Regions from separate parts of the Romboutsia sp. 1001713B170207_170306_H8 genome, predicted to be linked through region 3. Evidence: riboswitches for the same ligand, from Rfam matches in the RefSeq annotation. Region 3 holds a riboswitch; each other region holds the start of a gene.
The links. A riboswitch is a leader RNA that binds a small molecule or an ion and turns the genes downstream of it on or off. The one in region 3 is predicted to bind lysine.
Positions count from the first base shown of each region.

Region 1: it holds a riboswitch for lysine, as region 3 does, so the genes downstream of both, I2A66_RS05455 (YfcC family protein) here and nhaC (Na+/H+ antiporter NhaC) in region 3, are expected to answer to the same signal.
Region 2: it holds a riboswitch for lysine, as region 3 does, so the genes downstream of both, I2A66_RS17570 (amino acid kinase family protein) here and nhaC (Na+/H+ antiporter NhaC) in region 3, are expected to answer to the same signal.

Region 1 covers NZ_JADNAX010000002.1:160,704-171,364, forward strand. Annotated here, with positions in the region: gene I2A66_RS05450 (ABC transporter substrate-binding protein) at 1-177, opposite strand, end outside; gene I2A66_RS05455 (YfcC family protein) at 335-1,765, opposite strand; lysine riboswitch at 1,893-2,065, opposite strand; gene I2A66_RS05460 (glycoside hydrolase family 1 protein) at 2,207-3,613, opposite strand; gene I2A66_RS05465 (PTS transporter subunit EIIC) at 3,637-5,031, opposite strand; gene I2A66_RS05470 (NADH-quinone oxidoreductase subunit NuoE family protein) at 5,368-5,847, shown strand; gene I2A66_RS05475 (polysaccharide deacetylase family protein) at 5,925-6,812, opposite strand; gene I2A66_RS05480 (anti-sigma-V factor rsiV) at 6,878-7,732, opposite strand; gene I2A66_RS05485 (RNA polymerase sigma factor) at 7,739-8,236, opposite strand; gene I2A66_RS05490 (glycoside hydrolase family 1 protein) at 8,401-9,858, opposite strand; gene I2A66_RS05495 (6-phospho-beta-glucosidase) at 9,872-10,661, opposite strand, start outside.
Region 2 covers NZ_JADNAX010000001.1:917,421-928,081, forward strand. Annotated here, with positions in the region: gene I2A66_RS04385 (hypothetical protein) at 1-1,290, shown strand, start outside; gene I2A66_RS04390 (hypothetical protein) at 1,499-2,104, shown strand; lysine riboswitch at 2,256-2,426, shown strand; gene I2A66_RS17570 (amino acid kinase family protein) at 2,500-2,679, shown strand; gene I2A66_RS17575 (aspartate kinase) at 2,660-3,361, shown strand; gene I2A66_RS17580 (ACT domain-containing protein) at 3,370-3,696, shown strand; gene lysA (diaminopimelate decarboxylase) at 3,713-5,008, shown strand; gene I2A66_RS04405 (tetratricopeptide repeat protein) at 5,244-5,897, shown strand; gene I2A66_RS04410 (AI-2E family transporter) at 5,940-7,034, opposite strand; gene I2A66_RS04415 (pseudouridine synthase) at 7,226-7,942, shown strand; gene I2A66_RS04420 (tRNA (mnm(5)s(2)U34)-methyltransferase) at 7,954-8,535, shown strand; gene I2A66_RS04425 (MurR/RpiR family transcriptional regulator) at 8,667-9,548, shown strand; gene I2A66_RS04430 (BglG family transcription antiterminator) at 9,675-10,661, shown strand, end outside.
Region 3 covers NZ_JADNAX010000001.1:574,829-585,489, reverse strand. Annotated here, with positions in the region: gene I2A66_RS02815 (ribonuclease H family protein) at 1-612, opposite strand, end outside; lysine riboswitch at 753-925, shown strand; gene nhaC (Na+/H+ antiporter NhaC) at 1,036-2,475, shown strand; gene I2A66_RS02805 (AbgT family transporter) at 2,852-4,444, opposite strand; gene I2A66_RS02800 (helicase C-terminal domain-containing protein) at 4,802-7,915, opposite strand; gene pdaA (delta-lactam-biosynthetic de-N-acetylase) at 8,121-8,951, shown strand; gene I2A66_RS02790 (hypothetical protein) at 9,017-9,520, opposite strand; gene I2A66_RS02785 (zinc dependent phospholipase C family protein) at 9,651-10,586, shown strand; gene I2A66_RS02780 (CehA/McbA family metallohydrolase) at 10,598-10,661, shown strand, end outside.

The DNA of each region.
Region 1 (10,661 bases), on a different contig from region 3:
TTTTTTTTCATAATTATATGTAGTTATTGTAACAGGATAATGTGAACTCTCATTAACTATATTTTCTGTTAATTCTTTATCTTCTACTTCATTTGTATTATTTGTGCTACATGCTGTAAGGCTTAATATAATTAAACCACTTAAAAGTAATGTAATTTTTTTCTTAATCATCTTCATTTTCTAAATCCTCTCATATATATTTACAATAAATACCTTACAATATTATACATATAAACTTAATCCTATTTGTGTCATTTTTGTGTCATTTCTGTGTCACTTTACACAAAAAAGTAAAAATAATAAAAAAATAGATGGACTAGAATGTCCATCTATTTTATGCCCATTGCATTAGTGATCCGATTGTTATAAAACCAAGTGATAATATAAATAATATCCCTTGAAGTGGTAAAACCCACTTTAACCATTTTCCATAAGGCACACCTGCCAGACCCAAGCAAGCTATTAATATTCCTGATGTTGGGAATAGTGTATTAGAAAATCCATCTCCCAATTGATATATCAATACTGTTAATTGACGAGATATTCCAACTAAATCTCCAAGTGGTGCAAGAATTGGCATTGTAAGTGCTGCTTGTCCTGAACCCGAACTAACAAAGAAGTTTATAAACATTTGTATAGGATACATTATATAAGCTGCTATCATTGGTGGTAAGTTACCAATTAATTGAGATAAATTATATAAAATTGTATCTATTATATTAGCATTCTCTGCAATTATTACTATAGCTCTAGCAAATCCTAACATAACAGCTGCTCCTATCATTCCCTTTGCACCTTCTATAAATGCATCTGCCATTTCATCAGTTCCAAGTTTTCCAATAAAACCACTCATAAGTCCAGTTGCTAAAAATACTGCAGCTATTTGAGGAATCCAAAATCCCTGAGTTAATACTCCCCATACAATTATTCCTATACATAATGCCAATAAAAGTAATATTATTTTATGTGACATTCTAAAATCTTCATTTTCACTTCCATAGTTACCTAAGTTTGCACGCTTAATTTGATCACTTTCATAAACTAAACTAAGTTTTGGATTCTTTTTAATTTTTGATGCATACATCATTAAAAATACAGTTCCTATACAAGTAGTTATAAACCAAATAATTGTACGATATTCTATTCCTGAGAACATCGGTATTTCTGCTATTGATTGTGCAATACCTACTGTAAATGGATTAAGCATAGCTGATGAAAATCCTAATTCACAAGCCAAATATGTAATTCCAACTGCAACTATACTATCATATCCTAAAGATAGCGCTAAAGGTACAATTATTGCTACAAAAGGAACTGCCTCTTCACTCATTCCAAATACAGCACCACCTAATGAGAATAAAAATGTAAGCATTGGAATTACTAAAATTTCTTTTCCTTTAAATATATTAGTAACTCTCACTATTCCAAAATCTATTGCTTTAGTTCTAGTAATTAAATTAAATGCTCCCCCAACTACAAATAAAAATGCTATTATTTCTGCACCACCAATAATACCTTCTACTGGTGCTTGTAAAACTTCAAATACTCCTTGTGGCTGACTTTCAATATATTTAAATGAGCCATCTACAATTATTGTTTTTTCACTTCCATTTACCACCTTTACTACTTTTTCATAAGCCCCTCCTGGTACAATATAAGTTGCAATTGATACAAGTATAATTATTGAAGTAATGATTACTAAAGTATGAGGTACCTTTAATTCTCTTTTATTTTCTCTTTCTGTTCTTGCTTGTGCTAAATTCAATACTTTCACTCCCTTTTATTTTTATAATTTTCTTAAATACAAAAAAGTCTTGAGCGAAATCACTCAAGACTATATTCTTTCATTCAAATAATTTACAAATTGAAATACCAATTTATTAAAATATATCTGTCATGATAGCTCATCATAAAATTTATGACAGTATTATGCATATTCTACATAATCCCAACTATATAACCTTAAAGCCTCAGTTATATGTTTCGGCGATATTTCCTTTCAATTTACTTCACTGTGCTTAACTCTGTAAATTTACTCTTAAAGATCGCAACCTCTATCTTTTTTATTTAATTTTTAATTTATATATAATATAACCTATATTATTTCTATTGTAAAGTGAAAATTAACTTTATTTTCATATTTTTCTAATTTTATATCATTTTAACATAAAAGACTGAACTACTTTAGTTCAGCCTTAATATATTTCTATAATTTTTCCCCATTAGATCTTATTACTTCTTTATACCAAAAGTAACTATCTTTTTTAATTCTCCTTAAATCTTTAAAATCATGATCTTCTCTATTGATATATACAAATCCATAACGTTTTTTAAACCCTTGATGAGAACTTAATAAGTCAATTACTGACCAAGGACAGTATCCAATTAGCTCTACACCATCTTCAATTCCTTTTCTACAAGCATCTATATGATCTCTTAAGTAATTAATTCTATAATCATCATGGACTCTTTCGTCTTCAGTTAATGTATCTGCTGTTCCAAGACCATTTTCTGTAATTATAAGAGGTAAATGATATTTATTGTAATATTCATTTAATGCTATTCTTAACCCAACAGGATCTATTTGCGCTCCATACTCTGTTGCACTTAAGTTAGGATTTTTTTCAATTTTAAAATATCCATATAAATCATAATCTATCTCACTAACACGAGTTCCAACTGGATTTTCTTCTGTTGCTTCAAGATGTCTTGCACATAGTGTACGATAATAGTTAAATGCTATAAAGTCCATTTTAGCATTTTTAAGTATTTCTTTATCTTCCTCAAGCATATTAGGAACTATGTTAAGTTTTTCTAAGTAATTCATATAATATGCTGGGTATTGTCCATTATAGTGCATGTCTAATAAATAATTAGTTTTAAAGTTATCATTTAATTTTGCTGCCCATACATCTTCTGGCTTATTTGAGTATGGATAAGTTACTGTAGCCGATATTGATGGCCCTATTTTCCCACCTTCAACCATATTATGGCAAGCTATTGTTGCTAATGCGTGAGCTAAACACATATGATAATCCATCTGTGCTCTCATTTTTTCAACTTTATAATTATCAGTTTCATATATATTCATACGCTCTTTTACACGCATCATTAAATTTTGTTCATTATGTGGTTGCCAGTACTTAACTCTATCTCCGAAGTTTTCAAAGCAAATCTTTGCATATCTTTCAAATGCAAATGTACATTCTCTAGCTTCCCATCCATTATACTTCTCAACTAATGCATATGGTAAATCAAAATGATATAAGGTAACAAATGGAGTTATATTACACTCTACTAAATAATCTATTACCTTATTGTAAAAGTCTATTCCAGCTTGATTTATTTCTCCATCTCCAGTGGGTATAATTCTAGCCCATGATAGCGAAAATCTATATATATTTAGCCCTAAATCTTTCATAAGATCTATGTCTTCTTTCCAGTGATGATAAAAATCACTAGCTACCTTACTGTCTGCTTGAATTTCTGACTTTTTAAATGAATTAAAGTCTGCAACTGTCATTCCTTTTCCATCTTCATTCCATCCACCTTCTATTTGAAATGCTGAAGATGATGCCCCCCATAAGAAATCTTTCGGGAATGTATTTTTCATACTACGTCCTCCTAATGTCTATATTAAGCAACCTCTTTTAAAGTTTCTTCTTGCTCTTCCTCTATATCTTTAAATCCAACTATATATGTAAGTAGTGCTGAACCAAAGAATGCAAAAACACATCCTATTAAGTAAGCTAAAAATCCTTTAGCTCCAGCTTGTGCATATACTGGAATTGTAAGTACACCTTGATTTGCAAATGCTATACCAAATGCTCCTCCATATCCCATTATTCCACCACCTATTGCACCGCATATTACTGCACATATCATTGGCCTTTTTAAGCGTAAGTTAGCTCCATAAATTGCAGGTTCTGTTATACCAAATAAAGCAGTTATACTCCCCGATAAAGCAACTGTTTTTAGTGATTTATTTTTCGATTTTAAAAATACACCTAATGCTGCTCCTGCTTGTGAGAAATTTGCTGCTCCTGCAAATGCTAGTAAATTTTGACGTCCATTTTGAGCTATATCATTTATTGCTATTGGTAATATTGGTCTATGAGCTCCAAATATAACTAATACACACCACATTCCACCTATAAATGCTCCACAAAGAACTGGGCTAAAGTTCATAAGTAATTGATAGAACCAATTAACTCCATTACCTATATATATTCCTATTGGCCCAAATACTAATAAAGTGGATGGAACCATTATTAATATTGAAAGTGTAGGAACCATTATCATTTCAATTACATCTGGTATTACTTTTTTTAAGAATTTCTCTAAGAAAGATAACATCCAAATTGCAATAATTATCGGTATTACTGATGAAGTATAACTTGCTTTTGTAATACTAATATTAAATAAACTTACTACTCTCTCTTCTGCCATTAATGCTACTATACTAGGATAACATAGAGTTGCACCAAGTACCATTGATATAATTTCATGTGTTTTAAATACTTTAGCAGCTGTATATCCAAGTATTATTGGGAAAAAATAAAACACTGCATCTGATGCTGCATTTAAGATAATATATGTATCATTTTGCTTTATATCTATATTATGCTTATTTAAGTAGTACATAGATATAACTGCTAATATCCCCTTTATCATTCCTGAACCAGCTAGTGCATATATAATCGGCGTAAATATCTGAGCAATAGTTGTAAGTACCTTATTTAATGAAAAACCTTTTTTAATTTCTTCATTATTTTTATTCTTAGTTTTACCAACCATAGGTTCTAGTTCTTTAAATACTTTATCTACTTTACTTCCTATAACTACTTGTAACTGTTCCATACTTTCTACTACAGTTATAATTCCTTCTATTTGTGAAAGATTTTCTTTATTTACTTTACTAAAATCTATTAATGTAAATCGTAATCTTGTATGACAATGTATAACATCTTTTATATTATCTTTGCCACCAACATTTTCTAAAACTTCTTTAGCAATCTGTTTAAAATTCATATCTAACCTCCTATTTCTTATAACTTTATGTCCTTTATTATTTATCCATTATTTTTATTGATAATCAAATATTTTCATTTATTTAATAATCCTAATTTAATTATTTATAATTTTAGATAATTACTTATAAGTTTAAATATCAATTATATAAGTACTTTAATATATTCTTTACTAATGTTATTTCTTATAAAGTTTATACTAGTAATTTAAGGGTATTAATAATAATTATTATATTAAGGTGTTTAATTAATATTTTAGTACTTATTGTTACAATGCCTTTAGTATATTTATTAATTGTATAGTTTAATCTGTATAATATATAAAGGAGAGTTTTATATGTGTGATTTTATTTCTCGTAATAGTAAATCATTTGAGGAGTTAGATATATTTATAAATTCACTTGATAAAAGCGAGGATAATGTAATTCGTACTTTACATTATGCGCAAAAAATATTTAGATATCTTCCAAATGAAGTTCAAAAATATATTTCTAAAAAACTAAACATTTCATTTGATAAGATTCATGACTTAGTTAATTTTTACTCTTACTTTACAACTGACCTTAAAGGTGAAATCAAAATAAAAGTATGTTTAAGTGGTGCATGTGCTAAAAATGATAGTAGTAATATACTTGCTGAATTTGAAGAATTGCTAGGTTTAAAATGTGGTGAAACTAGTAGTGATTTAAAGTTTAGCTTAGATTCATCAAGGTGTGTTGGTTCATGTCGTCGTTCTCCAGTCATTACTATAAATGGAAGAGTTTATGATAATGTAACTCTTAAGGATGTTTCTTTAATTCTAAAAGAACTTAAGTAGTTTTTAATTTATATATAGTAAAAATAATAAACTTAATAAAAAAGATGGACTGTATATTACGTCCATCTTTTTGTCTTCTATGAAAGAGTTTTAAACTCATATCCATTTTCTTTAAAATATTTTATTATTTGTGGTAAAGACTTTGCTGTTTCTTCTTTTCCATAAGTATCGTGCATTAAAAGAACTACCATTTCTTTATCTTTAGATGTTTGTATTGCTATATTAGCTAATTGATCAGCATCTTTTTTAGCTCCTTCTGCATCTTTACTTAATGCATTCCAGTCTATTGATGCCATGTTATTTTCATCTAAATAAGCATCTAAACTATCCATACCTTTCCATGACATATGACCACCTGGACATCTTATTACTCTAGTAGAAAAATACTTACCTAAAACATCTTTTAATAATTTATCAGTTTTTTCAAAATCAGCTTTAAATGCCTCTAAATCTAATACTCTATTTGGATATAATATGCGATAATCATGAGTATATGAATGATTTGCAATAGCATGACCTTCATTTAGTTCTTGTTTTAAAAGTTCTTTTGCTTTTTCTCCACCTCTTTCAATATTTTCCCCTGTAACAAAGAAAGTTGCATGAACATCATTTTCTTTTAATATTTTTAAAACTTGAGGAGTTACAGTTGTTGAAGTTCCATCATCAAAAGTCAAAAATACTATTTTTTCTCCATTATTAGAATAATCATAGCTATTAAGTTTTTCAGCTACTTTTCTAGCATCATAAGAATATTTTTTAGCATCATTACTACATCCAACCATATACTTTTTCTTTTCTTCTTCTTCTTTTCTTCTTTCTTCTTCAATTCTTTGTTGCTCTAATTTTATTTGCTTTTGTTCTTCAAAGTAAGACCAAGCCTTACTTGTTATTCCTATAAAAAATAAACATATTAGTATTAATATTATTAATCTACTTTGGTTTATATTTCTTCTTACGTTTCTCATCTCTCTTAGTGCCTTTCTTTAATGTCATTTTTCTAGTTTGTATGTCCGTTATTTTCAATTTATATTTATAATTTATCTGTTATTGATTTAGGTATTACAAACTCAGTTAATCCTTGTGATCCCGGTGCTACATCATATTTATCAAAACATATTACAATTTCACCTTTATCATTTATATAAAACCCTTGATTTTTATCTATTTTGTCAAATGTATAACTTCCATCATTAGCATCTATCCAATAATGTACTTCTGAATCAGCCTTCATTCTTTCTCTCATTTGTTGTTTTATGTTTTCACTTATAATATCTACATAATCAGTTCCTCCAAACATGCCTTCTAAAGTTAAAATTGTTTGATTCCTTTTGTCTATATTATAAAATTTTCGAGTTGTATCACTTGATGCCATTATAGTGTTGTTGTATATAACTATAGATAAAATATCATCATTATCTGTTTTTACTTCATACCAGGATTTAAAGGATTCTCTTCCCTCTTCTCCTTGCAGTTTTAATTGTTCTAATTCTTTTAAATACTGATCATACAATTTTTTACCTTCTTCTTCGAACTCTTTATTCATTTGATATTGTAAATTAGTATCTTTCATACCTTCTATATTAGGCACGTCTATTGATATATCAAGTCCACCTTCATCAATTTTATAATTTCTAAAGTTAATTACTTTTATGACTTCACCTATTACAGGTATATTTTCTAAAGCATTTGCAAATGTTGGATTAATATTAACAATTCCTACTACTACTGCTAATGATGCTACTAGTGTTGACACCTTAGTTATACTTTTTTTATTACGTCTATTAAGTACATCATTTACAACGATATTTAATTTATCTGGTATCTCTATATTCATATAATCATTCTTTAATTGTTCTATTTTCTTATCACTTTTCAAAGTTTTCACTTCCTTTTATTCAGTAATGCTTATTTTCAGTTTAGATAATGCTTTATAAAGCCTAGTTTTTATAGTACTTTCTTTTTCATCTAAAATCTTTGCTATATCAGATATTTTCATATCTTCAAAGTATCTTAAAACAATCACATCTTTATACTTTTCAGGTAATACCTCTAGTGCTCTTTGAAGATCTATATCTTCGTATGTATCATACTCAGCAGATTCTTCTAAATTTAAGTCATCACTTCCTATAACATACTTGCTATTTTTCCTTATATAGTCAATTGCTGTATTAGCTACTATCTTATAAATCCAAGGTTTAATACTATCTATATCTTTGAGAGTGTCTACATTAGTTAAAGATTTGCATATAGCATCATGAACTATGTCTAATGCGTCATCTTCATTTCTTACATAAGTATAAGCAAATCTATATAATGATTCTTTATTGTCGACAATATATTTTTTTACCTCTTTTTCCTTTTTTTTAATTCCTAAGCTTAGTAATTTCATCTTATTCGTCCACCTCTCATATATATGACGATTTATATGTTGTAAAAAGTTTTCTTTTTTTATTTTTTATTAATTATTTTTTTTAATACATCTTAAACAAAATAAAATTAATAATAAAAAAGAGCATAACTATGCTCTTTCTTTATTATTAATTTTATTTACTTTTATGCTAATACAGTTTCAATATTTTCTAATTTTTCTCCATTAGATTCTATGACTTGCTTATACCAATAAAAACTTTTCTTTCTATTTCTAGATAAATCTCCACTACCATCGTCATACTTATCTACATAAATAAATCCATATCTTTTCGCCATTTCTCCTGTAGATGCACTTACTAAATCTATACAACCCCGTGGAGTATATCCTATTAAGTCTACTCCATCTTCTACAGCCTCTTTCATTTGCTCTATATGTTCTTTTAGGTACTCTATACGATAATCATCATTAATATTTCCATTAATTTCCTTTTTATCATAAGCTCCCAATCCATTTTCAACTATCATCATTGGTATTCTATATCTATCATATATTTCATTTAATGTATATCTAAGACCTTTTGGATCTATTTGCCATCCCCAATCACTTGACTTTAAGTAAGGATTTTTTGCTCCACCTAAAATGTTGCCTCCTGTGCTTGCATTCTCAGGATCACTACTTACGCATATAGACATATAGTAACTAAATGTATAGAAGTCAACACAACCATCTTTTAGAATTTCTAAATCTCTATCTTCCATTTTTATTTCTATATTATTTTCTCTGAAATATCTATTCATATATGTTGGATATTCTCCACGTACTTGAACATCTCCACAGAAATAATTCATTACTCTACTATCTTTTTGAGTCATTACTATATCATCAGGATTACATGTAAATGGATACATTGTTGCAAATAATTGCATGCATCCTACCTTATAGCTCGGGTCTATTTCATGCGCTAATTTAACAGCCTTTGCACTTGCAACAAATTGATGATGTAATCCTTGGAATCTCAATTTAGGTATATCTACTTGATTAGTAAAATCTGTAGTTCCTTCATTTAATATACCTTGAGATAAAAATCCTCCAATAGGCATAGTTGCTGAATTTATTTCATTAAATGTTAACCAATATTTTACTTTTCCCTTGTATCTAGTGAATATTGCTTCACAATAATTCATGTATAAGTCTATTACTTCTCTTGAAGCCCATCCATTGTATTTTTCTGTTAAAGCAAATGGTACTTCATAATGAGATATTGTTATTAATGGTTCTATATTGTATTTTAAACATTCATCTATTACATTTTCATAAAACTTAAGACCAGATTCATTTGGACTATTTTCCATTCCTGTTGGGAATATTCTAGTCCATGCTATAGAAAATCTAAATACTTTAAATCCCATTTCTGCAAATAAAGCTATATCTTCCTTGTATCTATGATAAAAATCTATTGCTTCATGGCTTGGATAAAATATTCCATCTTCTATAGTTCTTGTTATTCTCTTACTTACCGTATGAGACCCTCCTGTACACATATCTGAACAAGATGGCCCTTTTCCGTTTACATTCCATGCTCCTTCGAATTGGTTAGCCGCAGTTGCTCCCCCCCATAAAAAATCTTTTCTAAAAGACATACTATTATCCCCCTTAATCTAAATCTTTACCGTTTGAAGCTATCACTTTTTTATACCAATCAAAACTTTTCTTTTTACTACGTTTTAGAGTTCCTTTTCCACCATTATCTTTATCTACATATATGAATCCATAACGTTTTTTCATTTCCCCAGTACCAGCACTTACTAAATCAATACATCCCCATGGAGTATACCCTAATAAATCTACACCATCTAATTCAACAGCATCTATCATAGCCTTTATATGCTCACGTAAGTAATCAATTCTATAATAATCATTTACATAACCATTTTCATCTGGAGTATCTACTGCGCCTAGTCCATTTTCTACTATAAATAATGGTTTTTGATAACGATCGTATAAAGAGTTCATAGTTATTCTAAGACCCAATGGATCTATTTGCCATCCCCATTCACTTGAATCCAAGTATGGATTTTTAAGAGTTGCAAAAACATTTCCTTCTGTTTGAGCATCTACCTTCGGATCTGCACTTGTAAGTCTTGATGAATAGTATGAGAATGATATAAAATCCACTGTATTTTCTTTTAATATCTTTTTATCATCTTCTCCTATTAATATGTTTATACCTTTACGTTCTAATTCTTTTATTGCATATGCTGGATATTCTCCACGAGATTGTACATCTATGAAGAAGTAATTTTCTCTATCTTTTTCTATAGATTTCCATACATCATTTGGATGACAAGTATATGAATAAGTATTTCCTGCAGCTAACATACATCCTATTTTAAACTCTGGATTTATTTCTTTAGCTAACTTTGTAGCTAATGCACTTGCAACT
Region 2 (10,661 bases), 340 kb from region 3:
AAGTTAGGAGAAATACCAGCTGTAGGGAGTGTATCGAAGCTTGGAGATTTCCATATACAAAATGTAAATGGTGAACTATACTGGGTTGCACCGCTTGTACATAGAGATATTGTTAAATGGATAACTAATTTAGACGGAACAAATGGATATGTAATGGTGTCTGCAAGTAATCCTCAAGATGTTAGGCTTGTACAAGAAATTGATGGTAAGCCAATAAAGATAGTGTATCAGCCTCAAGCGTATTTCCTTCAAGATTTACATAGACATATGTATATAAATGGAATTGTAAATTCTGGAATGACAGAGTTTTCATTAGAAATAAATGATGAAGGTAGACCATATTGGGTAACAAGCTTATATGAACATAAGATAGGTTTTAGTGGATCAGATGCTACAGGAGTGGCGGTAGTTGATGCTCAAACCGGTGAAGTTAAAAAATATTCTATAGAAGATGCACCAGAATGGATAGATAGAATTCAGCCAGAGCAATTTGTAGTAAATCAAATTAATGACTGGGGATTATACATAAAAGGTTTCTTAAATTCCGTAATCTCTGAAGAAGGAGTTTTGGTTGCTACTGAGGGAACGTCTTTAGTATATGGAGATGATGATAAATCATATTGGTATACAGGAATAACTTCTGCTGGTGCAGATGAGTCTACTATTGGATTTATTTTAGTAGATACTCGTACAAAAGAAGCTAAGTTATATAAGCAACCGGGAGCAACGGAAACTGCAGCAATGAGTTCTGCAGAAGGAAAGGTACAAGAGAAAAACTATGAAGCTACATTCCCTGTAATGTATAATATATTAGGAACACCTACATATGTTTCTGCACTTAAAGATAAAGCAGGTCTTGTTAAGATGGTGGCATTTGTATCAGTTGAAGATTTTGCAATTTTAGGACTTGGAGAAACAAAAGATGAAGCTTTAATAAATTATAGAGAAGCATTATCTAGCGAAGGTAACAATATAAGTATTGAAAATGATACAAGCAAAGCTAGTATAGAAGGTAAGGTTACTAGAATTAGTCCAGATGTAAAAAGTGGAAACACTAATTATTATTTAACATTAGATACAAATGAAAATATAATATTTACAGCAACATCAAAAGTATCTACAGAATTACCTTTAACAGCAGTTTCAGATCAAGTTAAGATTGATTATCAAGAAGGAAAGTCTGGAGTAGTTGAGATAATTTCATTTGATAACTTAAACATAGGTTCAAGTAAAGAAGAAGAGAAAGTAAAAAGTGACTCATCAACTAAAACTATAGAAGAAAATCAATAAAAATATATAAATAGTTATTAAGTTTTTAATTAAAAATAAAAAGAACATATCTTAGTATTTTATATACTAAGATATGTTCTTTTTTGTTATTCATAAAATGTGAATTATTATTTTTAGAAAAATATAGAAAAACAATCAATTTTTATAGGGACAATTAATATAATATTATTACAACTTGGTAAATTAATGACTCGAGGAGATATGCATTATGATGGGGTTAGAAAAAGATATACTGCTTTTAATTAGTAGGGTTAGATGTATGACAGAAACTCAGGTTGGTAAAGTTTTTTCAAGTAAAAAAAGACGTGGAAGAAAACCATTTAAGAAAACTTTAAGAAAAATGTGTAATGAATATACACTTAAAAAATATCCTTGCAATATAAACTATAGTGGATATAGAGATAATTCGTATGTATATTATTTAAATGGGAGTAAACAGTATAAGGGCAAGGAATTAGCTAAAACAGTAATAGGTTCTGAATTAGCAATTAGATTTAATTTAGGTGGATATGAGGTAAAAAGATTTTATAGAAATGTTAGAATAGATAACAAAAAATTTGATATATTTATAGAATATACAGACCACTATAATGAACTAAATCAACTTTTAGTAGATATAGATTTAGATCAAAAAATTGACAAGTCTAAATACTATAACCTAGAGAATAAAATTAAAAACTCGACGATTCCTTTTTTTGAAGTACCAAGAGTTTTAATAATAACATCAGAAATGAGAAATTTAGGAGACTTTGATTTTGATTCTGATGTTTGTGTTGTTGATTTAAGCTTAAATAAACTATTTAAGTATATATAGGCCTATTTTTTATATATAGGTCTATTTAATCATCAACATAAAAAGATATAGATTAATAAAATTTTACATAAATAAAAAATTAAAATAGTTGTAAAATTAAGAATAGTGTGATAAAAATTAATTATAAAATAAAACTTAATATATGAAATTTACCTAGGGTAGAGGTGCTGTAATTAATAGTAGTTTATAGAAGCTGGCAAGTGTTGATTATAAATGAAAGGAAGTGCAGCCGAAGAAAAATTATTGGCAAATAATTTTTCTGGTACTATACATAATATGTATAATACTGTCACTTAGTAATAAGTGGTGAGCTACAAGGTTACTTTGTGTATAAAAAAAACACCCAAAGTATACCTTTGGGTGTTTTTTATTTTACAACTTTCTAGGAGGGGGATATGAGTAGTATTATAGTTCAAAAGTATGGTGGGAGCTCTGTAGAAACTACAGAGAAAATTAAAAGAATAGCAGAAAATATAATTGATAGAAAAAAAACTAATGAAAAAATAGTTGTAGTAGTTTCAGCCATGGGAGATACTACTGATAATTATATAAAACTTGCAAAAAAATATAAGTAAAAATCCTAATAAAAGAGAATTAGATGCACTTATGTCAACAGGTGAAATTATATCAGCGTCATTACTTGCTATGTGCCTATCATCATTAGGATGCCAATCAATAAGTTATAATGCGTATCAACTTAATATACATACTAGTGGAGATCATGGAAAATCTCAAATAGATGATATAAATGTATCTAAGATAGAAGAAAGTTTAGATCATGGAAAGGTAGTAATAGTGACAGGATTTCAGGGATTAAATGATGAGGGTGATATTACAACTTTAGGAAGAGGAGGTTCTGATACATCAGCGGTAGCTTTAGCAGTTAAACTAAATGCTAAATGTGAAATTTATACAGATGTAGATGGAATTTACTTTACCGACCCTAGAAAGTATAGTAAGGCTAAAAAACTTAAAGAAATAGAATACGAAGAAATGCTAGAATTAGCTAGTTTAGGTGCACAAGTAATGCACTCAAGAAGTATAGAACTAGCACAAAAATATAATACAGAAATATATGTAGGTCTTTCATGTGGAGAGCGAAATGGAACATATATAAAGGGAGAAAATAAAATGAGATTAGAGGAAAAAGTCATAACAGGACTTGCAACTAGCGATGATGATGTTGCTATAACTATAAAAGATTTTAATTTAGATAAGGTTTTTAGTTTATTTGAAGATATTGCAAGTAAAAAATAAGTATAGATATGATCAGTCAAACAGCACCAATAAATGAAATTATAAATGTATCTTTTACTATACCTAAAGAAGATCTAGATGAATGTAAAGAGATAGCTAAAAAATATTCAGATAGCAAAAATATTGTTATTGATGATCATATAACAAAGTTTTCATTAGTAGGGTCTGGAATGAAAAACACAGCAGGTGTTATATCAAAAGTATTTAAAATATTCAAGGAAAATAATATTAATGTTAAGCTTATAACTACATCAGAAATAAGAATAACTTGTGCTATAAACTCTTTTGATAAAGATGTTGCAATAAATGAAGTGGCAAGAGAATTTAATGTATAAAATTTAGGAGGCTATTATGAAACTACATGGAAATATGTCTATTAGAAATAACACGCTATATATTGGAGGCGTTAGTTGTACAGAATTAGTTAATAAGTACTCTACACCACTTTATGTATTTGATGAAGGTTTAATTAGAGAGAATTGCAGAAAATATAATAAGTATTTTAAAGTAGAGGAAAATAAAAATAAAGTTGCTTATGCAGGTAAGGCATTTTTAACTTTATATATGTGTAAAATCATAAAAGAAGAAAACTTATGCCTAGATGTAGTTTCAGGAGGAGAATTATATACTGCTCATAAAGCAGGTTTTCCAATGGAAAATGTATTATTTCATGGAAATAACAAAACTATAGATGAAATTAATATGGGCATAGAATTAGGAGTAGGTAGATTTGTTGTAGATAACTTTTATGAACTTGATATAATTGAAGATATTTGCAAAAAGAGAAATAAAGTACAAGAGATATACTTTAGAATAACTCCTGGAATAGAAGCTCATACTCATGATTATATAAAAACAGGTCAAATAGATTCTAAATTTGGATTTGTATTAATAAATGGAGACTTATATGAAGCTATAGAAAAACTATATAAGTATAAAAATATAAAGTTAGTTGGTTTACATGCACATATAGGTTCACAGATTTTTGATATAGAGCCATACATGGACGAAGTTGATATAATGATGGATTTAGTTAAAGAAATAAAAATAAAGTATAATATAGATTTAAAAGAAATAGACTTAGGAGGAGGTATAGGAGTATATTATACCAAAGAGGATAATCCTAAAAGTATACAAGATTTTTGTGAAGCTATAATAAAAAGGGCAGAGCAAAAATGTAAAAAAATTGGAATAAAAGTACCAAAGCTCATTATAGAGCCGGGAAGATCAATAAGTGCAAATGCAGGCAGTACACTGTATACAATAGGATCTATTAAAGATATAAAAGATGTAAGGACATATGTTAGTGTAGATGGAGGTATGACTGATAATATTAGACCTTCATTATATAAAGCGGGATATGAATGTAGTGTTGTAAATAAAATGAAATATGAAAAAGTAAATAAAGTGACTGTAGCTGGAAAGTGCTGTGAAAGTGGAGATATATTGATAACTCATGCTAATGTAATGGATATAGAAAGTGGAGATATATTAATAACGACTTCAACTGGAGCTTATGGTTACTCAATGGCATCTAATTATAATAAAATACCTAAACCAGCAGTAGTAATGGTATCTAATGGAAATCATAGGCTTATATGCAAAAGACAAAATTATGAAGAGGTAATAAACTTGGAGTTAATATAAAAAAAACCTTGAAAGCAAATTATTCTTTCAAGGTTTTTTTTATATTAAAGTTAAAAATTCTCAAATAATAAGCTTAGTAATTTGTAAGAATATAAGAATAAGATTAAATATAATTCTTTGAGAGTATAAGTATAAATTAGGACGGAAAATGCGATTTTAAATAATATTAACCTAAAATATGACAAAATATGTTGAATTATGGTAAAATTAAGTTAAGGTAATAAGGAGGTAACAAATGAAGATAAAAATAGTTTTAATCGTAGCTTTATTATCAATACTTATGGTAGGATGTACTAAAGGTGAATCTGAAAGTACATTTGTTGAAGATGGAAAAGTAGCTTTAGAATCACAAAAATATGGTGAAGCAATGAAATTACTTTCAAGTGCGTTAGAAGAAGATAATGCTGATGAATATGCAAGAGCAATGTATATGCAAGCAATGAAAATGTTAAGTGTAGAAGAGTATAAAGGACAAGGAAATTATAAAAAAGCTATAGAAGAACTTGAGGCTATAACTAGCATCAAAAACGGATCTAGTAAAATAAAAAGTACAGCATCAAGTGAATTAAGTGAAATGAAAAAATTATATGAAGAACAACAAGAAGCTGAAGCTAAAAGAAAAAAAGATGCTAAGTTGGCTGCAAGTAAAGGAGCAAGCAAAGCTAGTTGGGAATTGAAAAAATATGAGGAAGAGTCTAAAAAAGAAGATGAGGAAATAATAGAAGAAGGTAGTAACCAAGAAAATAGTAATGAAGGAGAGCAACAAACTCCTAATATTCAAAATCCAACAAATCAAATACCTTCTAATGGATCAAATCAACCACTTCAAAATAATAATATAACGACAAATACTCCAAATAACATTACTCAGGAGCCTATAATACAATAAAAGTTGTCCATAAATTTGGACAACTTTTTTATTTAATATATTTTATTTTGAATCATTTATATATAATCTTTTTTCTACATATTTATCAATAGAAGATTTTATAATAGCTGCAACAGGAACAGATAAGAAAACGCCTATTAATCCGAATAGACTTGAACCTATCAATACTGCAGAAATTATCCAAAGTGGACTGAGTCCTACTTGATCTCCCATTACCTTAGGTCCTATAAAGTTTCCATCTACTTGTTGTAGAATTAGTATAAATATAGCAACCCAAAGTGCCTTTACAGGACTATATACTAATGTCATAAGTATAGGTGGAACTGCACCTATAAATGGACCAAAGTAAGGTATTATATTTGTTACAAAAACTATAAATGATAAGAATAGTGAATTCTCTATCTTTATAACAAATTGGAATACAACAAATGCAATTAAACCAACAATAAGTGAGTCAATAATTTTACCTATCATATAGTTATAAAATATCTCATGAGACATTTTAAAAAATGAAACAGTTTCATCAGCTTTAATCTTATTAACTGAAGCATAAAGAATCTTTTTACAACCTAAACCTATTTTCTCTTTATCAAATATCATATATATAGAAAGTATTAATCCCATTATTATATCAAACAATAAAGATGTAATACTTGATATATGAATTAAAAGGTTTGAAGAAAATGCAGTAAGAATATTTACTACATTAGTTAATATACTATTTAAGTTATCTTGTATATGAGGGGCTATTGTATTGAAAAACTCAGCTTTAGTCATATACTTTCCTAAAATTTCATTGAACATATCAACATACGTTGGAATCTCTTTTATTAATGTATTTAAAGTATCAACTATTGAAGGAATAAGTAGCTTAAATCCTAAGAAAATAAGTATAAATACTAATATATAAGATATAAGTATGTTCAATAGTCTATGAAGATTAAACCTCTTTTCAAAAAACATTACCAATGGATTAATTAATAATGCAATTAATATCCCTATTAAGAATGGACTGAAAAAGCTTGCAATTCCGCCTATTCCAGATATAACCTGCATAGGATTATTGATAAATTTATAAAGCAATATAGTTATAAAAGCCAAGAATATGTAATGATTTATATCTTGTTTTGAAACCATGTGACCTCCTACTTGTTAAATATTTTAAAATAAGTATATACTATAATTAATAGAAGTTAAAGGTATATTATAATTAAATATTTAATATTAAGAAATTTGTAATAAAAACTTTGATTTTACATTGTATGTATTATATTATAATAAGGAAATAAAAATAGTATTTAATAAAATTTACAAGAAAAGGTGAACATATGAGAATTAATAAATATATAGCTTCTTGTGGGATAGCATCAAGAAGAAAAGCAGAAGAAATAATATTAGATAGAAGAGTAAAAGTTAATGGAGAATTAGTTACTGAATTATCTTTTAATATAGAGGAAGCTAAAGATATAGTTGAAGTTGATGGAAAGGTAATATCATTAAGTGAAAATTTAGTATACATAGTATTAAATAAACCAGAAGGATATATTACAACTGTAAAGGATCAATTTGATAGGCCAAGTGTATTAGATTTAGTAAGCGATATAAAAGAAAGAGTTTATCCAATTGGTAGACTTGATTATGAAACAAGTGGGCTTTTAATACTTACGAATGATGGAGATTTAACATATAAATTAACACATCCAAAGCATGAGGTAGATAAAACATATGTAGCTTTAATAAAAGGAGAACCTACATATGAAGAACTTAAAAACTTTAGAGAAGGATTAGAAATAGAAGATTATAAAACCGCTCCAGCAAAAATAAGAATAGTAGATAAAAATGAAGAAAAGAATTACTGTAAATGTGAAATAAAAATACATGAAGGTAGAAATAGACAAGTTAGAAAAATGTGTAGGGCAATAAATCATCCCGTACTTAGACTTAGAAGAGTTGCTATGGGAGACATAAAGCTTAGAGGAATTAAGGTTGGAGAGTATAGACATTTAACTAAAGAAGAAGTGGAGTACTTAAAAGGTATAAAATAGAGGTGTAGTAAATGATAAAGGCAAAATTTTTAACTAAGATTACAGAAATAAATAAATTATTTATAGAAGATGTAATAAGTGATGGAGATGTAGTAATAGATGCTACTATGGGTAATGGATATGACACAAAATATCTAGCAGAAAAAGTAGGACAAAATGGATTTGTATATAGTTTTGATATACAAGAAGAAGCTATTAAGTCAACTAAAAAAAGATTAGAAAAAGCTGACTTACTTGATCGTGTGCAATTAATACTTGATGGTCATGAAAATCTAGAAAACTATGTAGATAAAGAAGTATCATGTGTATTGTTTAACTTAGGGTATTTACCAAGGGCTGATCATAATGTAATAACTAAACCAGATACAACACTAAGAGCAATAGAATCATCTTTAAAACTTCTAAAACCTCACGGTATAGTTAGTTTAGCAATATATACAGGTCATGAAGGTGGTATGGAAGAAAGAAATTGCGTTTATGAGTATGTACAAGGTTTAGATCAAAATGAGTTTAATGTACTTGAAAGTAAGTTTATAAATCAAATAAACAATCCACCTCAACTTATATTAATAGAAAAGAAAAAAGAATATTAAAAATCTAAATTGTGCATAATTAAATTTTTTAGAATCACTATTTAAAAAATATATACAAAAGTGATATAATAATTTTAGAAACTCTAAAGGTTTAAAAGAACAGTGTTTATACTGCTTAAAAGGAGAAATTTATGGACAATAGTGAAAGAATAGATATGAAAGATGGTAAACGTCTTATTTCAAATATACAAACTCAATATGCTAGGCTTAGTAAAGGTCAAAAGCTTATTGCACAATATATATTAAATAACTATGATAAAGTAGCATTTATGACAGCATGTAAATTAGGTGAGACTGTAGGTGTAAGTGAATCAACTGTAGTTAGATTTGCAAATGCTTTAGGATACTCAGGTTACCCAAAATTACAAGAAGCATTACAAGAACTTATAAAAAATAAATTGACTACAGTTCAAAGAGTTGAAATGACTCATAGTGAATATACAGATGATACAACTATACTTAATAAAGTATTAAAAAGTGATATAGAGAACATAAGAGATACTTTAGAAGGTATAGATGAAAATGCCTTTAAAGGTGCAGCAGATAAAATACTAAAGGCAAGAAAAATATATATACTAGGTATGAGAAGCTCATTTACAATAGCTCAATACTTAGGATTCTACCTAGATATAATACTTGATAATGTTCATATAATAAGAATGGATATGGGGGATGCTTTTGAACAAGTTGTTAGAGTTAATGAAGAAGATGTACTTATAACAATAAGCTTCCCAAGATATTCAAGAAAATCCTATCAAGTAGCTAAATATGCTAAAAGTAAAGGTGCTCATATAATATCAATAACTGACAGTATGTTTGCTCCAGTAGCATCTATTTCAGATAATAAATTACTTGTAAAGAGTAATATGGCTTCTTTTGTTGATTCATTAGTACCAGCACTTAGTGTTGCTAATGCACTAGTAATATCAGTTGGAATGAAAGAAAAAGAAGACATAAAAGAGTATTTTAATGATTTAGAGAATATATGGAAAGAATATTCGGTGTATGAATAAAAATATATAACCCAAATAAGACATGTTAGAGAGAATAATAATATTGTTTCTAATATGTCTTTTTTTATTAAAAATAAAGTGATATTATAAATTTAGCAATAAAATTACATAAAAATGGGTGAATTCATGAGTATAAATATGAACAATAGAGAATTAAAAATAGTCAAAATATTAAGAAATTCTGTAGAGCCAATGAGTAGCATTGCTTTAAGCGAGGAAATTGGTTGTTCTACAAAAACTATACAAAGTGATATAAAAAGTATAAATAAAGCTTTACATAAAAGCAAGATAGTATCTATAAGAGGTATTGGATATAAACTAGAAGGAAGCCTTGAAGAGTTAGACGTACAAACTAATTTGTATGATGATATAGACAGAGTAAGCTTTATTTTAAAAAAGTTGATAAATATAAGTAAAGAAAAAGAAAATTTTATTAGAATAGAAGATTTAGCTGACTTAATGTATGTTAGTTCTTCCACAGTAAAAAATGATTTAAAGGAAGTAAAAAGGATATTAAGTCAAAATGATTTAAAAATAATTACTAAGCATAAACAAGGTATTTGTATAGATGGTGATGAAGAACAAGTAGCAAAACAAATAGTTAATTTATGTAATAATAAAAATAATAAATTAGGTTTAAGTGACTTTTTAAGTAATGAAGTAAGTAACAGTATGTTTGATATAAAAAATAGAGTCTTAAATGTATTAGAAAGTGAAGAACTTTTAGTTACTGATTTGGAATTTAAAAATATAGTTGATTATATATTAATATTTTTAAGTAGGAGCACAGAAAATGAAGATTTAATTATCAATGAATATTTAAGATATTATAAAGTAAAAAGAAATGAAATTATAAACAATGATGTTTATAAGGAGAAAATAATAAATTCTATAAGAACTTTTTGTATGGAACTAAAAATAGTTACCAATATAGATATTACTAAGGATACAATATTTGAAGAGTGTTTATACAGTCATATAAGTAATTTGTATAAAAAGATAGAGCTAGGAATAAATGATTCTTATTATATAAGTTCAAATGAAATAAAATTAAAGTATGCTTTTGCTTTTGAACTTGCAAAAATTGCAAAAAAGGTTATAGAAGGTAACTTA
Region 3 (10,661 bases):
AACAATTACATTAAATTCTATATAGTTACTATTAGTATAGTTATCATAAAGTAAAGATAAGCTATGAGCTTTAACTTTTACAAATTTAATATTTAGTTTATTTTTTATTCCATCATAGAATCTTTTATATTCTATTGTTCCCTCTTTATTAGTTTTCCAAACTCCAGTACACCATTTTTCAATACCTTCGTAGTCAAAGTATAAAATTAGATTCTCTATATTATTTTCTAGGCAATAATTCATAGCTAGTTTTGATGCTTCTATTTCACCTGCGACATTTCTCATAGTTACTAAAGACTCATCATTACCCTTTATGCTGTATGTTTTTTGAACTTGTCCATTTTTTAGTATAACAACACCTGAGCCATATTCTCTTATACAATGTTCATAACTACCATCTACATATGCCTCTACGGTGTTATCTTCATTCGAAAAAATAATTTCTTTCTTTCCATATATATACTCTTCTGCTTCATCTTTAGATAAAAAGCTTTTGTATTCTGCTCCTGAAAACCCATTTACTTGAGACTTACATTCATCCCAAGTATTATATATTCCTATGCACTTACCTTTTCTGACTGCATAAAATTTTTTTTTACTCAATATTATCACTCCTATAAGCTTACAATTATTTTTATACCGCTTGTAATCAATAATTATTGTAACTTAAACTTTATTTTTTTTAAAGTTATATTTTGTCACTTCCATATGTTATTACTTTATGGTATAATTTTTTATGAATAACGAATATAACTAATGATAGAGGTCGCGATATTAATAAGTAGTTCTGTGGAGGTAAGCACGTTGAAGCAAAACAAAAGGTAATATTGCCGAAATATACAAGTGAAGCTTTAAGCTTGTATGTTGGGGTTATACATAATATGTATAACACTGTCACAATAATTTGTGGAGTACTATCTTTAGATTAAGTCATATACTAAAAAATGATTAAGTCTAGAGTAGAAACTTCTACTCTATTTTTTTAGCTAAAATTTAGATATCAGGTTATATTCATAAAAATCAAGGAGGTCTATCATGACATCATCAAGAGAAAAAAAACAAGCAACCTTATTTGATGCAGTTTTATGTATCGGTTTCTTAGTTGCGACCTTAGTAACATGCTTAGTCATTCTAAAAGATTATGAAATTTCAGCTCATATTCCATTAATATTAGGTGGAGTTTTTGCTGGCTGCATATCTATATTTAAGCTTGGGTTTACTTGGAAAGAATTAGAAGAAGGAATTTTAGAAACTATTAATACTACAATGCAATCTATTTTAATACTTTTAGTTGTAGGTATATTAATAGGTACTTGGATTATAAGTGGTATAGTTCCATCAATGATTTATTGGGGACTTAATTTATTATCTCCAAGTATATTTTTAGTAGCTACTACTGTAATATGTGCTATCGTATCAATTTCTACAGGTTCATCTTGGACAACAGTAGGAACTATTGGTATAGCATTGCTTGGTATAGGAAGTGCATTAGGCATGCCAAGTAGCTTAGTAGCTGGTGCAATTATTTCAGGAGCATATTTCGGTGATAAAATGTCTCCACTTTCAGATACAACGAACTTAGCTCCTGCAATGGCTGGAACTAATTTATTTGATCATATAAAACATATGTTATATACTACAATTCCTGCTCTTTTAATAGCGCTTATAATCTACGCTATATTAGGAATGAAGTATGCAGGAAGCCAAATAGATACAGCTCAAATAACAGAAATACAAAATGCTTTACTATCTAGCTTTAATACTTTATCTCCATGGTTATTCTTAGTGCCAGTTGGAGTTATAGCTATGGTTATCCTTAAAGTACCAGCAATACCCGCACTAATGATCGGAGCACTAGCTGGAGGATTTGTAGCGGTATTTTTCCAAGGAAGTTCAGCTGCAGATGTTATTGTAGCTGCTAAAGTAGGATATACTTCAAATAGTGGTATGGTATTTGTAGATGAATTACTTTCTCGTGGAGGACTGGAAAGTATGCTAGATACAGTTGCACTTATGATGTGTGCATTAGTAACTGGAGGTATACTTGAAAAGTCAGGAATACTACAAGCACTTGCTAATTCAATATTAAAAGTAGCAAAAGGAACATTCGGATTAATTGCTGCTACAATTTTCACTGCTATTGGAACTAATTTAGCTGTAGCTGATCAATACCTAGCAATAGTAATTCCAGGAAGTATGTATAAAGATGCATTTAAAAACCAAGGATTAGCTGCTAAAAATCTATCTCGTGCTTTAGAAGATAGTGCTACAATCACATCACCATTAATTCCATGGAATACATGTGGAGCTTATATGTCTGCCACAATGGGGGTTGGGTGTTTTGCATTTTTACCATTTGCATTCTTCAATTTACTTTGCCCTATAATATCACTATTTTATGGTTTAACAGGAATAAGTATAGAAAAAATATCAACTGAAGATAATACTGAGTCTGTAAAAGAGGCTATAGTATAAATATAATAAAAGGGTTGTCTATTTAGACAACCCTTTTTCTAATCCCCTTTTTAGGTATATTTTAGAATGGATTAATAATACATCAAATACACAAAGTTTAAGTAAAGATAGTATTTCTGTAAATTCTCTTGTAGATAATAATTTAGGTAATGTAATAAAATTGATACTAAAGACTTAGGTAATTACTCAAAATCTTCAGTCATAGTTTATACAAAGGATAACAAAATACATTCAATTTCCATAAAATGAAAAGATTTTGTATATGAAATTTTTCAAAAACCTCTACAAAATAGTAAGAATATCTAAATATTGTTCTAGACATAAAAAAGAAATCCCATAACATTTAAATGTATTGAGATTTCTTTTTTTATTTATATTATAAGCTGTAAACTAGTCCTGCTCCTGGTCCTAGTGGTAATCCTAATGTCATCCATAATACTAACATTATTATCCATCCAACTAAGAATATTAAACTGTATGGTACCATTGTTGATATTAAAGTTCCTATACCAGCTTTTTTATCATGCTTTTGAGCAAATATAACTATCATTGCAAAGTAACTCATAAGTGGTGATATTATATTAGTAGTAGAATCACCTATTCTGTAAGCAACTTGAGTTAACTCTGGAGATATACCAAGTTTCATGAACATTGGTAAGAATACTGGAGCCATTATAGCCCATTTAGCTGAAGCTGATCCCATGAATAAGTTTATAAATCCTGCAAATAATACGAATACTATTATTAGAACTATAGAGTTCATATTCATTGAACCTAGTAATTCAGCACCTTTTAATGCTAATATTGTACCTAAGTTAGTGTATGAGAAGTAGCTAACAAATTGAGCCATAACAAATGCTAATGCTATATATGATCCCATCGAAGCCATTGACTTACCAAGTTCAGCACCAACATCTTTCTCATTTTTAAATTTACCTGATAATTTTCCGTAAACAACTGCTGCCACGAAGAATATTATTGCTATTAATACAACTAATCCATTCATTAATGGTGAATGATCTATTATTGAATTTGCAAATGTATCTGCTTCTAAGTTTCTTAATACTGAGTTTGGCATTAATACTATTGCAACTAATGCTGCTAACATTAATAATACTACTGTATTAGTAATTTTTAATGCTCTTTGTTCTTCTTTAGATAAGTTTTGTAAGTTTTTATCTTCTTCTGATAATTGAGATTTACCACTGAAAGATCCTAATCTAGGTTCAACTATTTTATCAGTTATAAACCAACCTAATCCTGTTATTAAGAATGTAGATGCCATCATAAAATACATATTTGATGCTGCTTGTACTGTATAGTTTGGATCTAACATTTGAGCTGCACCAGTAGATATACCTGCTAACATTGGATCTATTGTTCCTATTATTAAGTTAGCACTAAATCCTCCAGAAACACCAGCAAACCCTGCTGCAAGTCCTGCAAGTGGATGTCTACCAAATGACATAAATATTAATGCTGCAAGTGGAACTAATACAACGTATCCTGCATCACTTGCTATATTTGACATAACTCCTAAAAATACAACCATTGGTGTAACTAATTTTGCTGGAGTTACAGAAACTGTCTTTTTAAGTAAAGCAGATATGTATCCACTTCCTTCTGCTGTACCTATACCTAACATACCTACTAAAACAACCCCAAGTGGTGCAAAGTTTATAAAGTTAGATATAGCATTTTCTAGCATATAAACTATACCTTCTCTTGATAGTAAGCTTACTGCTGTTATTGTTTGGAATTCAACTTCATTAGTAGCTCTATTTATAAGTTCTCCTTCTGCTGAAAGACCTACACCTGCTGCTACTGCAGATATAATCATAATTGCCACACAGAATAATGCAAATAATGTTATAGGATGAGGAAGTTTGTTTCCTACTACTTCTATTCCATCAAGGCATTTTTGAAATACACTTTTTTTCTCTTGCGTTGATTTAACCGCTCTATCCATATTCTTTCCCTCCCTAATAATAAGTTCTTATTTTTAATAAATAAATTAATTTTTATATACTAATTATATCAACCTAAAAATAATTGTCAACTTTATTTTTTAAAATTTTCTATAAATTTCAACAATAATACTTTATTTATTAATTTTAGTTATTTTCCAAATCAACTTTTATTATTAGAAAATTTTAAATTTTATACTTATGATAAAAAAATAATAAATCCCTGTTAAATACTACTTTACAAGAGATTTATTTTAATATAAAAGATTTATATGTATAATACATTTCCTACATATATTGAAAGTTATATATAATTTTTCTTCATTTTTTAAAAAAGTTTAATTTTTATTATTTAATCATTAAAGTATCTTATCTTTATTTATTAAATAATTTATATTAAAATACTTTATTTTAAAAGTTTTTTGTAAATCACCCATATAACGTACTCTACTACTCAAAGTTCGTTTTTTTATTTCTTCATTTATATAATTTTCAGCTTTTTTCATATCTTTAATTTGTATACTTTTTAAACTTTTTGAAATATCCATAATGGCAGATTTTATAATTTCATCTCTGCATCTTTTAAAATGAGCTTCCATATTCTTATACATATTACTTCTATTCATACTAATAATTCTACATCCATGTAAATCTTTTTCAAGCATCCTTAAAGTAGTTTTATTACTTCCACTATTAAGTATAACAAAGCAACCATAATCATATTTACTCCTTAATATACGTCCTAAAGCTTGCTTTATTTTTATAGCTAGCTGAGGATAGTTTATTCTGTGATAAGGTATATTGTATTTATGCATTATAGTTGAATACAAAGGATCTTTGGGGTTTAAGTTTGGTATTTTATCCAACGTAGCACATATAAGTCCATCTCCCGGAACATCTACACCTTCAAAACAGCCTTTAGAACCTAATACTACACATTTTTTATTTATATCTTTAAGTACATTTATACCTTTTTTGTCACTATAAATTTCTATATCTTTTTCATGTAAGTAATTCTTTAAAACCTCATAAGTCTTAGTCTGCCTGTCCTTACTATTAAATAGACATAAAGTATGCCCATTAGTTATATCACAAATATCACTTATAATCATACTTATTTCATCTATAAATGAATTATTTTTATAACTACAAATATCATTTACACTAATTAAAGATAGCCTCCTTTTATAATCATAAATAGGTTCTATTACTTTTTCTAAATTATTAACTCTATTTATTCCTAACGTTCTTTTAAAGTAATCCATCTTATTTCCTACACTTAATGTAGCTGATAAAAATATTCCTGTAGATAAAGAACTTAGTATATTTTCTTCAAATAAGTCTGCTATATTTAATGGAACTACTCTAATTTCAAAATACTTAAAGTTTTTATCTATATCTACTATTCTCGCAAAATTATCATCTTCGCTATATTCTAAAAAGGCTTGAATAGTATTTCTTATATCTTCCATATCCTTAAACCTTGACTTACCAAATTTATATACATCAGATTCTTTATCACAACTATCATCTTCCATATTTCTATCAATAGCTACTAATATTGATGTAATATTTCTTAATATAGTTTCACAGCTAATCTTTATTCTTTCACTATATGGATTATATGTAATACTTGCATACTCTCCATTCTTTTTTATCTTTCCAGCAACTTCATTTGATTGTAGATTTAACTCCCATCTTAAATTATACATACTTAAATTACTATACTCGCTAGTTTCTCCATAAATAAGTAGTGATTGAATTTCTTCTACTATTAAGTTTATATTTGTACTTATTTTATCTTTAATAGTTCTATCTAATCTTATATGATTATAAAATTTATCAAACATCTTAACTTTTTTAAGCTTTTTATTATATGAAAAGGGACTATTATATATATTTTCATAAGGATATATTTCCTGTAAAAAATATAAAAAAGCCCTAGAATCTACTATACTAGAGAAAAAATCATATCCTTTTTCAGTTAAATTATGTGCCTCATCTACTATTAAATTTTCAATTGGCTTTTCTTCTTTATATGGCCATTTAGCAAGTAGTGAGTGATTTATTACTGTTATGTCTTCTTCTTTTAATTCTTCAACTCTTTTTTTATATAAACAATTTTTAATACATTTTTTAGGTCTACATAAGTTAGGATCACAACTTGAGCTTATAATATGATTCATTATTCCAGTAAAATGATTTAAGATCCAATAATTTATTTCTTCTATATCTCCATAATCTCCATTTTCTACTAATCTCTCTAGATATATAATTCCTAATACTTCTAATTTATTTAAATCATCAGACTTATAATCATATTTATATGATTCTAGCTTCTCCACACATATATAGTTATTTTTTCCTTTTATATATCCATAACTTACTTTATTATTTAACTCTAGAGAATTAAGTATATTAGGAATATCTTTGTTTATAAGCTGAGTTTGTAGTTCCTTAGTATCTGTAGATACTATTATTCTTTGATTTCTTAATCTAGCTTCTAAAATTGCTGGTAATAAATATCCAATACTTTTTCCAATACCTGTTGGTGCTTCTATACATGCAATATTAGCTGACCCATGGTTTCCTCTAAAAGTTTCTCTTATAGTTTTTGTAAGTTCATACTGTCCTGGTCTAAACTCATATATAAATCCTTCTTTACTTGCCCAAATGCTATCATCCTTAAGCAAGTCTTCATATGGACTATGCTTTGAATGTATTTTATTAAAGATTTCCTTTTCCTTCTTTTTATCTCTATATGATAAGTTGCTTTTATTATCTTCATACTTTATGTTATATTCATCTATTTCATAATTTCCTTCATCTATAAATCTACTCCAGTCCCAACTTGATAATCCAAATTTATTTAAATAAGAATTTATTTTAAAACTTAATGGTTCTAGTGTTGCGTTATTAATTTCACTTTTATTAAGTCTCATTAAAAGTGCATTCACAACGTTTATAGTATCTATAGCATCATCTAATGCTCTATGTTTTTCATCACTTTTATCATTGGTTATTCTCTTTTTTAGATAATCTAAACTATATTCTTTATGATATGGCTCTAATATCGCTGCTAATTCCATAGAATCTATAATCTTATTTTTAATTTCCGGTATATAAAAATTAAAGAAACTTTTTTCAAATTCTGCATTATGACATACTATAACTTTATCCTCAATAAAGTCTATAAGATATTTTTTCACCGTATTTAAATCCATCGCATTATTAAAGTCTTCTCTTTTTAATTCACTACATAAAGAAAATATCTCTAGTGGTATTTCTTTTTTATTTTTTATTAAAGACCTAAAGGTAGTTATTTCTTTATTGTTTATTTTCACAGCTCCAATTTCTAATATTTCAGATTTACTCGGATTTAATCCACTTGTTTCTATATCTAAAAAAATAACATTATTTATCACACTAATAATATCATTTCTTAATTTTATTATATTCTCCACTTCATCCATTTTAAGTCCTTTCAATATTACTTTACTTCTAAGTTTATCTTAGTTTTATATAATATTTACTTTACTATACATTTTATAATTTTTAAATATTTTATATTAATTGACAAAATTTTATAGCGATATATTGTTCTAATTTGTGGTATATAATCGACCATAATTATAAAAACTATATAAAGTTAAATTTATTATAATTAGAGGTGATTTTGTGAATAAAAAAAGCTATAAAAATTATTATATATTAGGTGCTTTTTTAATTGCTTTCACATTGTTAGTTGTACCAAATTTTTCTCTAGTCAAAAAGCTTAAAACTCAAATTTATTCTCCTGGGCTTAGTACTACTGAATATAATTGGTATTTTAATCCTCGTAACGATGGAAAGCAACCGTCTCCACCTCAAGAAGCTAGTTTCTTTAAGAAATATGATTCTTATTATGTAGGAGACCCTAATGAAAAGGTAATATATTTAACATTTGATGAAGGGTATGAAAATGGTTATACAAGCAAAATCTTAGATGTATTAAAGAAACATAGTGCTAAAGCCCATTTCTTCGTAGTTGGAACTTATATTGACACTAATCCTGACCTTATAAAACGTATGGAAAAAGAAGGACATTTAGTTTGCAATCATTCTAAAAATCATCCTTCTATGGCAAGTATACATGATTTTGATAAGTTTAAAGATGAAGTTATTAGTGTAGAAGAATCTTATAAGAATGTTACAAATAAGGATATGCCTAAATACTTTAGACCTCCAATGGGAAAATTTAGCGAAGAGTCTTTAAAATACACACAAGACTTAGGTTATAGTTCAATATTTTGGAGCTTTGCTTATGTAGATTGGTATAATGATAAGCAACCTACTCCAGAGTTTGCAAAAGAAAAAATCTATTCTAGAACACATCCAGGTGCAATAGTTTTACTTCATCCTAATTCAAAAACAAATAGCGAAATACTTGATGAAGTTCTTACTCACTGGGAAAAAGAAGGATATAGATTAGAAACATTTGATTATTTAGTTAAATCAAATAAAAATTAAATATAAAGTAAAGGTCTTAAATAAATATATTTCAATAATTTAAGATCTTTACTTATACTTTTAATTTAAGCATCTACTAATATATTTTTTCCTTTATATTCTGCTACCCAGTATGGTTTATATATACTTTTTATTTCTAGTAGCTTTATATTTTGTATATTTAGATTATCTAACATATCATTTTTATATTTTTTTTCCATAAACTTTATAATTTGATTTTTCACTTCTTCAATAATTTCGTAGTCATCAACTTTAGATTTTTTTATACAACTTTTTGGTACATATCTTTTTACTGTAATTGGAATAGAATCTACAGACTCAGAATATCCGCTATATGTATTTACTACCATGGTTACATCGAACTTTTTAGAACTATTTCTAAATAAATTCATACTCCCCTTTTTGCTAGTTATTTGATACTTTAAAATTTTAAACTCTATATATTCTAGATGTATATCTTGAGCCTTATTATTAAATTGTATTACTTTACTAATTAAAGGTGTTTTATTAAATATCTTTCTAATAGCATCTTTCTTTTTTACATTTATTTTTATAGAATCCACTAACATAAATATCCTCCCAGGATGATTTTATTTATTTACTTAATAAATTATATTATCCATAAGCTTGTTCTAATGTATATAGGTTTTTAAATTTACATATCATAATGATTACAATTATGAATTGGAGGATAAAAAAATGCCAAGGGCTATTACACACTATTTATTTGCTAATGATTGTTTTAATAATTTAGATATAAAAACACAAAATATAATAAAAAAAAATATTAATGTATATAACTTAGGGAGCCAAGGTTCTAATTTTTTTAATTATTATAATGATTTATCCTTTTTGAATAAAAAAAATACTTCTCTATTAAGTGCTCTTATTCACAATAAAGATACTAATATTTTTTTTAATAATATGGTTATGTATTGTAATAGTAAAAATAATTTAGAACATTTATTTAATGACACAAACTTTAAAAACGTTTGTATCTCATATATATACGGTTTTTTATCTCACTATATATTAGATGAATACGCTCATCCATATATATATAGTTTACAAAAAACGCTAAAGGAAAAATATAAATATAAAAGTGCTGTAGCTCTTCATAAAAGTATTGAAACTCATATTGATAAATTAATATTATTCAAATTTAAAAGCTTAAAACCATATGACTTTAAAGATTATTTAAATATTGATATTAGTAATGATGATTTATTAGTAATTTGTGATATGTATAGTTATTTACTAAGCTATGTGTATAATAAAAAAATCACTTATGACGATATAAAAAAATCATATTATACATTTAAAAAAGTAGAAAAAAAATTAAATACATCATATAACCTATTTTCTAAAATTTATTTAAATATAAAAAACACAACTGTAAAAAATAGTTTTATAGATAATGAAATATATTCTAACTATTCACATTGTGTAAATGATTTACTCAATGAAAATCACTCTGTATGGGTAGATCCTATTACCCTAAAAAAGCATAACTGCTCTTTTTTAGATATATACAATAATAGCTTAGATATATTTTTAGATACTTCTATAAAATTAGATTCTTACTTTAAAAATAAATCTTCTATTGATTTTTTAGAGTTTAAAATTAGTTATTAAGGGATGATTTAATGAATGTGAAAAAGATAATATTTTTAATAGTACCAATACTTTTATTGTTAGTCTTTATACATG